2 regions of the Bradyrhizobium sp. BR14999 genome follow, and region 1 is predicted to be linked to the other one. Evidence: riboswitches for the same ligand, from Rfam matches in the RefSeq annotation. Region 1 holds a riboswitch; the other holds the start of a gene.
What was found. A riboswitch is a leader RNA that binds a small molecule or an ion and turns the genes downstream of it on or off. The one in region 1 is predicted to bind S-adenosylmethionine.
Positions count from the first base shown of each region.

Region 2: another riboswitch for S-adenosylmethionine. It lies ahead of ACR9YP_RS22330 (hypothetical protein); the one in region 1 lies ahead of metX (homoserine O-acetyltransferase MetX).

Region 1 covers NZ_CM148536.1:1,909,024-1,914,390, reverse strand. The annotation lists gene metW (methionine biosynthesis protein MetW) at 22-684, opposite strand; gene metX (homoserine O-acetyltransferase MetX) at 686-1,888, opposite strand; SAM riboswitch at 1,980-2,059, opposite strand; gene ACR9YP_RS08855 (chorismate mutase) at 2,242-3,090, shown strand; gene hisC (histidinol-phosphate transaminase) at 3,124-4,221, shown strand; gene ACR9YP_RS08845 (prephenate/arogenate dehydrogenase family protein) at 4,218-5,153, shown strand; gene ACR9YP_RS08840 (DUF2125 domain-containing protein) at 5,282-5,367, opposite strand, start outside.
Region 2 covers NZ_CM148536.1:4,802,879-4,808,245, reverse strand. The annotation lists gene ACR9YP_RS22350 (acetyl-CoA carboxylase family protein) at 1-343, opposite strand, end outside; gene ACR9YP_RS22345 (MarR family winged helix-turn-helix transcriptional regulator) at 442-936, shown strand; gene ACR9YP_RS22340 (AMP-binding protein) at 1,062-2,690, shown strand; gene ACR9YP_RS22335 (N-formylglutamate amidohydrolase) at 2,923-3,735, opposite strand; gene ACR9YP_RS22330 (hypothetical protein) at 3,732-4,088, opposite strand; SAM-I-IV-variant riboswitch at 4,115-4,222, opposite strand; gene ACR9YP_RS22325 (HEAT repeat domain-containing protein) at 4,447-4,911, opposite strand; gene ACR9YP_RS22320 (glycoside hydrolase family 15 protein) at 4,925-5,367, opposite strand, start outside.

The DNA.
Region 1 (5,367 bases):
TGCGCTCGCAATGACGAAAAGCTACTTTCCCTGCCCGCGGCTCAGCAAGAACACGCCCTGCTCGCCGAACATGTTCCACACCCACCACGGCAGGTTCAGCGGCACCGGGCGGCCGTAGAGGTCGAGCGCCACCGAACGCTCCATCTTGACGTTGATCTCGTCGCAGAGCTCGACGAAATCCTTGATGGTGCAGAAATGAATGTTGGCGGTGTCGTACCAGGTCGCCGGCAGGTTCTCGGTGCGCGGCATGTGGCCGCCGATCAGGAGTTGGAGCCGCATCTTCCAGAAGCCGAAATTCGGGAACGAGACGATGGCGCGGCGGCCGATGCGCAGCAGATTTTCCAGCACCACCCGCGGCTGCCGCGTCGCCTGCAGCGTCTGCGACAGGATCACGTAGTCGAAGGCATCGTCGGGATAGTTGACGAGGTCGGTGTCGGCGTCGCCCTGCACCACCGCAAGCCCCTTGGCGACGCAGCGGTTGACGCCCTCGCGCGACAGCTCGATGCCGCGACCGTCGATGCCGCGCGTTTCCAGCAGCTGGAGCAGATCGCCCTCGCCGCAGCCGACGTCGAGCACCTTCGAGCCCGGCTTGACCATCTCGGCCACGAGCCGATGGTCGGCGCGAAACTGACCGGACGGCCCGGCCGCAACGCCATTCAACGGCAGCACTTCCTGTACCGACATCTTAGCCACCTCTGCCGTCGAGACCGCGTGCCTTGCCTGCCGATTGCAGGAAGGCACGCGAGATGTCGAAGAATTCGGGCACGTCGAGCAGGAAGGCGTCGTGACCGCGATCGGTCTCGATCTCGGCGAACGACACCCGAGCACTCGACGCATTCAGCGCGTGCACCAGGGCGCGCGATTCCGAGGTCGGGAACAGCCAGTCGCTGGTGAAGGAGACCACGCAAAAGCGCGTCTTGATGCCGGCGAACGCCTTCGCCAGCACACCGCCATGGTCGGCGGCGATGTCGAAATAATCCATCGCGCGCGTCAGGTAGAGATAGGAGTTGGCATCGAAGCGCTCGACGAAGGACGAGCCCTGGTAGCGCAGATAGGACTCGACCTGGAAATCGGCATCGAACGAGAAGGTCGGCAGCTCACGGTCCTGCATGCGGCGGCCGAATTTTCGGTGCAGCGCGGCGTCGGAGAGATAGGTGATGTGCGCCGCCATGCGCGCGACCGCTAGCCCGCGATGCGGATGGATGCCGCGGTCGGCATAGCCGCCATTGTGCCAGTCGGGATCGGCCATCACCGCCTGGCGGCCGAGCTCGTGGAACGCGATGTTCTGCGCCGAGTGCCGCGTCGAGCAAGCAATCGCCAGTGCGGAGTACACGCGAACAGGATAGGCCGCGGTCCATTGCAGCACCTGCATGCCACCCATCGACCCGCCCACGACCGCGAACAGCGTGTCGATGCCGAGCCGGTCGATCAGCATCGCCTGCGCGCGCACCATGTCGGGAATGGTGATGACAGGGAAATCGAGGCCCCAGACCTTGCCCGTGGCGGGATTGATCGACGCCGGCCCGGTCGAGCCCATGCAGCCGCCGATCACGTTGGAGCAGATGATGAAGTAGTGTTGAGGATCAAGCGGACGGCCGGGGCCGACCAGCGTCTCCCACCAGCCGGGCTTGCCGGTGACGGGATGCACATTGGCGACATGCTGATCGCCGGTCAGCGCATGGCAGATCAGAACGGCGTTGGAGCGATCGGCGTTCAATTCGCCATAGGTCTGGTAGGCGATCTGGAACGGCGACAGATCGATGCCGCAATCGAGCCGTAGCGGTTGATCGGCGCCGAAATACATAATCTGCGAACTCGGATGATCGACCTCGTGCGACCGATCATCGGTGCTGATCGCAGGACTCGGTATCGACTTGACGCTACCCATTTTGACCATCGACCTCGTTTGCGATCGGACTTCAGACCGCAGTGACATCAGGCCATGAAAAACCCGGCCTGAACGATAGGTTCGGCCGGGATCGGAAGCGTCCCCGGCCTGTTTAGCGAGTTTTTTAACGTGGCTGCAAGCCGGCCGGCTCAAATGACCACGGAACAGGCAAAAACTACCGTCTGGGGCGGTTTTCGTCAAGTCGCGGCCCGGATCAACCGGATTTGCCTCCGAGCGGTCGATCGAAAAGGCCGTCATTTCTCTTTGCTTTCGCTGCCTATCCTGCCTAATCAGGATAGACCGCAGCTGACCGCTTTTGCGGATCGGCACCTCTCAACAGCTCTTTGTCAGTCATGTCCCAACGTCCGCCCGCGCCACCATCGCTTCAGGAATTGCGCAAGGAGATCGACGCGATCGACGAGGGCATGCATCGCCTCCTGATGCTGCGCGGCGACATCATCGACCGTCTAATCCAGGTGAAGCAGACCCAGGAAGTCGGCTCGGCGTTCCGCCCGGCGCGTGAGGCCGCCATGATGCGTGACCTCGTGCAGCGCCATCGCGGCATCCTGCCGCTCGACACGGTCGAGAGCATCTGGCGCGTCATCATCTCGACCTTCACCTATGTGCAGGCGCCTTTCTCCGTGCATGCCGACATCTCGGTGAGCGAGCCGGCGATGCGCGATTCCGCGCGCTTCCACTTCGGCTTCACCGTGCCTTACGTCGCGCATTTCAGCGCGCAGGCGGCGGTCGAGGCGGTAGCGAAGTCCAAGGGCGATCTGGCGCTGGTCTCGGCCACCTCGAGCCGCACGCCGTGGTGGCTGTCGCTCGAGGAAGAAGGTGCGCCAAAGATCATCGCGCGGCTGCCCTTCGTCGAGCGCGCCGACCATCCGGCCGCGATGCCCGTGTTCGCGGTGTCGCGGGTCGCCGACAGCGCCCTGGTGACGGAGGTCGAGACCTTCAGCGTCCGCGTCTCGGGCTGGAACGCCGACGTCGCGCGCGCGCTGTCGCCGCTGGCCGAGATCGTGGCGGTGCCCGATACCGCCTTTGACGGCGCCGCCCTACTGGTCTCGGTCACGAGCGCGACCAGCATCGACAAAATCAAGGCTGCCCTGATCGAGGCGAGGGCCTCGGTGCGCTCCACGGCTCTCGTCGGCAGCCACGCAACGCGCTATACGGTGCCCCCGACCGGGCCGAAATCGTAAGTCGCGAGCCGTCCCGCCAATCCGGAGTTTAAGATGTCCCGCCCCGTGCCGAATCCCGGCATTCTCGATATTGCGCCCTACACGCCCGGCAAGAGCCCGGTGCCGGAGCCGGGCCGCAAGGTGTTCAAGCTCTCGGCCAACGAGACGCCGTTCGGACCCTCGCCCAAAGCGATCGAGGCGTTCAAGCACGTGGCGGATCACCTGGAAGACTATCCGGAAGGCACCTCACGCGTGCTGCGCGAGGCGATAGGGCGTTCCTTCGGGCTCGACCCCAACCGCATCATCTGCGGCGCCGGCTCGGACGAGATCCTCAATCTGCTCGCGCACACCTATCTCAGCCAGGGCGACGAGGCGATCTCCACCACGCACGGCTTCCTGGTCTACCCGATCGCGACCATGGCGAACGGGGCCAAGAACGTGGTCGCGCCCGAAAGCAACTTCACCGCCGACGTCGACGCCATCCTCAAGGCCGTGACACCGCGGACAAAACTGATCTGGCTCGCCAATCCCAACAACCCGACCGGCACCTATCTGCCGTTCGACGAGGTCAAGCGCCTGCGCGCCGGCCTGCCGTCGCACGTGCTGCTGGTGCTGGATGCCGCCTATTGCGACTACGTCTCGCGCAACGACTACGAGATGGGGATCGAGCTCGTCGCCACCACCGAGAACACCGTGGTGACGCACACCTTCTCCAAGATCCACGGTCTTGCGGCGCTGCGCATCGGCTGGATGTTCGGCCCCGAGCACATCATCGACGCTGTCAACCGCATCCGCGGTCCCTTCAACGTGTCGACGCCGGCAATGTATGCCGCGGTCGCCGCGATCGAGGACACCGCGCACCAGGCGATGTCGAAGCAGTTCACCGAGACCTGGCGCAATCGGCTGACCGAAGAGATCGGCAAGCTCGGGCTGAAGGTGACGCCGAGCGTCGCCAATTTCGTGCTGATCCACTTCCCGACCGACAGGGGCAAGACCTCGGACGATGCCGACGCTTACCTCACCAAACGGGGCCTGGTGCTGCGCGCGCTGAAGAACTACGGCTTGCCGCATGCGCTGCGCATGACCATCGGTACCGAGGAGGCTAACCGCCTCGTGATCGAGGCCCTGCGCGACTTCATGGCCGGCAAATGAGTGCGCAGACACACTTCCAGCGCGTCGCGCTGATCGGCTTCGGCCTGATCGGCGGCTCGATCGCGCGTGCGGCGAAGCTCCAGGGTTTAGCTGGCGAGATCGTCACCACTGCGCGCTCGGAGATGACGCGCGCGCGGGTCGCCGAACTCGGCATCGTCGACCACGTCGTGGCAACCAATGCGGAGGCGGTGAAGGATGCCGATCTCGTCATCCTCTGCATTCCCGTCGGCGCCTGCGGCGAGGTGGCGCGGGAGATCGCCGCGCATCTCAAGCCGGGCGCGATCATCTCCGACGTCGGCTCGGTCAAGGGCGCGGTGGTCAGGGACATGGCCCCGCATCTGCCGCAGGGCGTGCATTTCGTGCCGGCGCACCCGGTGGCGGGCACCGAGCATTCGGGTCCGGATTCCGGCTTCGCCGAGCTCTTCATCAACCGCTGGTGCATCCTGACGCCGCCGGAAGGCGTCGATGCGGCTGCCACCGATCGCCTGCGCGCCTTCTGGGCGGCGATGGGCGCCAAGGTCGAGGTGATGACGCCGGATCATCATGATCTCGTGCTCGCGATCACCAGTCACCTGCCGCATCTGATCGCCTACACCATCGTCGGCACCGCCGACGAGCTGGCGCAGGTGACGGAATCCGAGGTGATCAAATTTTCCGCCGGCGGTTTTCGCGATTTCACCCGCATCGCAGCCTCCGATCCGACGATGTGGCGCGACGTGTTCCTCGCCAACAAGGAGGCCGTGCTGGAAATGCTCGGCACCTTCACCGAGGACCTCGCCAAGCTCACCCGCGCGATCCGCCGCGGCGACGGCGAGGCGCTGTTCGACCACTTCACCCGCACCCGCGCCATCCGCCGCGGCATCGTCGAGATCGGCCAGGATTCGGCCGCGGCGGATTTCGGCCGGCCCCATGCGGCGCTGAAGAAGCCGTAGCGAAACTGCTCATTCTTCGTCATTGCGAGCGTAGCGAACCAATCCAGGATACCTCCGCGGAGACAGTCTGGATTGCTTCGCTGCGCTCGCAATGACGGTGTGGAGAGTTCTGGCGCAAATCACCGCCCTTAATACAGCGGTGGAATCTGGCCGACCTTGACCGGGCCGAGCAGCACGGCGCCGTCGACGAATTTCAGTGGGAAGCTTCTCGCCT
Region 2 (5,367 bases), 2.9 Mb from region 1:
TGCCGAACAGTTCGAGCGTCTCCGCGGCCGGACCGACGAAAGTCATCCCTGCCGCGGACAGCGCCCGCGCGAAGGCCGGGTTCTCCGACAGAAACCCATAGCCGGGATGCACGGCGTCGCAACCAGTCTGCCGCGCTGCATCGACGATGGCTTCGACATCGAGATAGGCCGCAGCTCCCATACCCGGCAATTGCCGTGCTTCGCTGCCGGCCTTGGCGTGGGCGGAAGCCGCGTCATCTGCGGGAAACACCGTGACGATGGGGATATCCAGCTCGAACGCCGCCCGTGCGATGCGAAGCGCGATTTCCCCGCGGTTGGCGATGAGCATCTTTCGAAACGGCATGTCGATCCTTCCCGGCTCACGGGGCTGCATTTGGCGCCAAAGGCTATGGACAAGGCCATATTATGTCAATATCATTACACAAATTAAGGGGACGCGCGATGCCGACAGCCGTCAAGACCGGGACGAGGACCAGCCGCGACCTGCCGGCGGGTCATTCCTCGCGCGACCATCTCAACAACAGGCTCTTCTTCAGGCTGTTTCAGGCCGCCAACATCTACGAGACCCAAGCCGTTCGCGAACTGGGTTTCTCGGCCGTGACGGGTGCGACGCTGGGCGCGCTGTACCGCGATCCCAAGGGCATGCTGTTCTCGGATCTCTATGCGTATCTCGGCGTGAGCCGGCAAAATCTGGATGCCGTGCTGAAGGGACTTGAGAAGAAGGGTCTTGTCGAACGCGTCGAGGCTGAAGACGATCGCCGCAAGAGGATGGTGTGCCTCACCTCGGCCGGCATCGGGGCCTGGAAGGATTTGCACACGCGCTCGCTGGAATTCTTCCGGCAGGGAACGAGGGGCGTGTCGGCCACCGAAATTACCGATTGCATCGAAACGCTGTCCCGCATCGCTCGGGGGCTGCGCGCCATCGGCCCCGACTGAGGTTGGACGACCGCGCCCTCCGGCGTGGAACTGAAGGAAGCTCCGGCATCGCAACGACCGGGGCCATTCGACCCGGCTAGTGCGCCTTTAGCGCTGGCCGCGACAATATGAGCAGGGAGGTTTCAATGACGAGCCACAAGGTTCCCGCCGCCGAGGAATGCGTTCTGAGTTGCCTCCTCGAACGCTGGGGTCGCGAGACGCCGGACAAGGTCTACGCAACCTTCGACGACGGCACCCGGTTGAAATACGGCGAATTGCTACGCCTGGCGCGCCGAACCGGCAACGCCCTGCAAGCGCTGGGCGTGAAGCAAGGCGACACCGTCCTCGTCTGGCTCCCGAACGGCCCTGAATGTCTGCGCGCCTGGTTTGGCATCAACATGATGGGCGCCATCTACGTGCCGATCAACACCGCCTATCGTGGCGGCATTCTCCAACATGTCGTCAACAATGCCGGCGCAACGGTTGCGATCGTCCATGCGAGCCTGCTGCCACGGCTCGGCGACATCGACAGAGCCAAGCTCCGCAAGGTCGTCGTGATCAGCGGTGAGCCGGCTGCGATTGGCGGGCTCGAGGTGCTGCCGTCGAGTGCCCTCGATTCGACGTCCGCGGAAGCGCCGAAACTCGATCATCCGATCGCGCCCTGGGACACGCAGACCATCATCTACACATCCGGGACGACCGGCCCCTCAAAAGGCGTCCTGTCGTCCTACGCCCACCTCTATGCCACGGGGCGCGGCATCTCGGCCGATCGAGACGGCATCCCTTACCTCGACGCCACCGACACGTTCATGGTGAACCTTCCGCTGTTTCATGTCGGCGGGACGGGGCCGAGCTACGCCATGCTGATCAACGGCGGCTCCATCGCCATGGTTGACCGTTTCGATACCGGATCATTCTGGTCGACGGTGGCCAAGACCAACACGACGATGGTGATCCTACTCGGCGTGATGGCGAGCTTCCTGATGAAACGGACGGACAATGGCGATGAGAAGGACAGCCCGCTCAAGAACGTCACCATCATTCCCTTGAGCGAGGAAGGGATCACGTTCGGCAAACGCTACGGCGTCACGACGCACACGCTCTTCAACATGTCGGAAGTCTCCTGCCCGCTGGCGACAGAGCCGAACCCGACCGTCGCAGCCGCCTGCGGCAAGCCACGGGCCGGTGTCGAGGCCCGACTCGTCGACGCCCATGACTGCGAAGTTGCGGTTGGCGAGATCGGGGAACTGGTCCTGCGAACCGACACGCCCTGGGCAATGAATCACGGTTACAACAAGGCCGCGGAGGCCACCGCGCTCGCCTGGCGCAATGGCTGGTTTCACACGGGCGACGCCTTCCGCATCGACCAGGACGGAAATTACTTCTTCGTCGATCGCTTCAAGGACGCCATTCGCCGGCGCGGCGAGAATATTTCCTCGTTCGAGGTCGAGCTCGAAGTCGCAGCCCACCCGGCCATTCGGGAGGCTGCCGCGGTCTCCGTGCCCAGCGAACATGGCGAGGACGACGTGCTCGTCGCAGTGTCCCTCGCCGAAGGTCAGACCCTGGATCCCGCGGACCTCATCCACTTCCTCAGGCCAAGAATGGCTCACTTCATGGTGCCGCGCTACGTCCGCATCCTGAGCGATCTGCCAAAGACGCCAACTAACAAGATTGAAAAATATCTGCTGCGCAGGGACGGGGTTACGTCCGACACGTTTGATCGCGATGCGGCTGGGATTGTCATCAGGAGTGAGCCTGTACGCTCACCGCGCTAGCGCGCTCTCTTCGACGCAGGCGCTCACCCGGATGCCCTACTTAGCGAAAGCCCACCCCAGCTTTGCGTACGTTATACCACGCAGCACTACCCCATGAACGCCTGCACCAATGGACAGCCCTTACCAGCGAGTGAACGCAAAAACACCAGGCAGGAAAAGCGTCGTCGCTTCCAGCGTGAATATGGCGGCTCGAGCAAAAAAACGGAACGCGAGCCTCGGCTCTGCTCTATGGCTATGCAGAAAGGAGGAAAGTCGCCGCAGTTGACACAAGACTGCCAACGGCTTCCCTGCACTTCTCAAAGCTGACGAGACGATCGCCCGTAAGCTCGTTCATGTAGACCCGCCGGTTCACCTCTATCATTAGCGATTGAACCCTCATGTCGGCACGGTAGTGTTTCGCCGGAACGAGCGCGCCCGAAAATGGTCTGTCAGCAGCAACGGTGAACCCGAGTTTCCTTGCAGCGTCTGCAATTGCTCCACTCAGTCCATGCGCGGTGTGGAGAGGATCCGTCCCAATGCAGATTTCGGGTCTCCGCGGGTCCTGGTCAGGCTCGTGCGGTAGCGGACGATCAGCGAAACTGTGGCAATCGATAATGAGGCAACGGTCTTCACGGCGGAGCACCTTGTCCACGGCCGACGTGAGTAACTCATGATGCGGCCGATACCACCGCGTCATAATACGCTCATGTTCAGGCGCCGAAGCTGTGGCTCGCAGGCGTCTCCCGGTGCTGGTTGCGGTGTAGATCGCGCCCATGCCGCGGCCTGCCATCGGCTCGTCTGCATCGTCTGAAAAGCGTTCCACGTCGCATACCAGCCGGCTGACTGGAAACACAACTCGCTCCGCTTCATGAAGCGTAGGTGGGAATAGCTCGTCGGTAAAAGCGTCCGTCATCCGGAGCAACTCAGTTTCGAGCTCACTCTCGCCGAGAGACAGTCGCGCGCGCTCATCGGCCGGAATCAGGCGAGAACTGTGGGGAATGTGCAGCACAGCGATCTTTCTCGCATCCATCCCGTTTCGGATTTCGGTGCTCTGCCTAATGGTCATTGCCAGTTCTCCCCATTCCGGATGGCCCCCGGCGCGCCGGGCTGGTCATCGATCCAGCCAGTTTGGCGCGCGTTGCTGACCAGTCGCTCCACTTCATTCGAGGTCACGGCCCTGTTTTTTAGCCGGACCGTGATCCGGCCTCGGGCAAGCCCGGTGGCGAGAGCATTATAGAACAGGCGCTGGACAAAGCCGGCCGATGGGAGGCCGGTTTCAGCGATCACCATGCTGCGGATTGGCATGATGCGGCCCACGCGGACAATGGCTGGAGCGGGAAGGGAAGACGCGGCCAGTCCGATGATGACACGGCGCCGCGTTGGCGGAGCGGAATACAGACTTAAAGGTGGGATAGACATGTTGCCCCCTGAGCTTCGCCGGAGGCTGGTACTGCCTGGATTGCCACTGAACAGCCCCATCCCACAAGTGTGGATACCACCTTACCGCAGCGGGCAGGTTGGTGAAGGTACCAGCCTTCGTCTTGATGTACCTTGTACATGGGAGGCGAACGAGAAACGTTCAAGTAGCGCCCGCCGGTCTGCTCTCGCGTCCAGAGATTCGGTTCCTCGACGTCGAAAGAGAATCATCATCCCTAAATTGGCGCCTGACCTCGTAATCGGGATCCGGCGACGAACGAGCGCAAATATACCTGCCCGATCACGCGCCATCGCAAGTGAAGCTGATCAGCTATCTCGAAGATAGGTTTAACTGACGAGCTCAAGTGGACAAGGACTTCAGCTCCGGCGGCGGGGCGCCCTTCCCCTCGAGCATCCCCAGCGCCAGCGCGGCCTCCACCCGCACGCTCGGATCCTTATCACCCGCTAGCTGTCGGAGGGGGATGAGGGCTTGTTCGATCCCCGGGAAGGTCGGACCGAGGCGCCCGAGGTGCCAGGCCGCCAGGCTGCGGACGAAGGCAAGCTCGTCGCCTAACTCCGCAATAAGGACGGTGACCGACTCTCCACCCAGCGGCGCCACCCGGGCGAGGGCCGCCGCCGCCCAGACGCGCACGAACTCAACCGGGTCCTGGAGGGCCGCAGCGAGGTCGGACACAGCCTCGGTTGCCGCGGGGCCGATCTCGCCCAGGGCATATGCGCCGAGGCGGCGCTGGAGCGGATCGCTGCTCGAAAGCTCCCCCACCCAGTCTGCGATGGAAGTCCCTAGGTAAGTGACCTGCGCGCTCATGGTCCGACCCTACTCAAGGCGCCACGCCGAGCCGGCGGTCCAGGTTGAACGCGGCGCTGATCAACCCGATGTGAGTGAATGCCTGCGGGAAGTTGCCCAGCGCTTCGCCACGCGGACCCGTTTCCTCGGCGTACAGGCCGAGGTGGTTGGCATAGGTCAGCATCTTCTCGAAGATGAAGCGGGCCTCCTCGGCGCGGCCCGACCGGGCCAGCGCTTCCACCAGCCAGAACGTACACATATTGAACGTCCCCTCGCTCCCGGTCAGGCCGTCGCCGGCTCCTCTGCCGATCTCGTAGCGGTGCACCAGGCTGTCGGAGACCAGCTCCGCCATGGTCCGATCGAGCGTCCCGCGCATGCGGGGGTCAGTCGGCGACAGGAAGAAGACGAGCGGCATGATCAGGTTGGACGCATCCACCGCGTCGGTGGCGAAGTGCTGCACGAAGGTCTGCCGCTCCG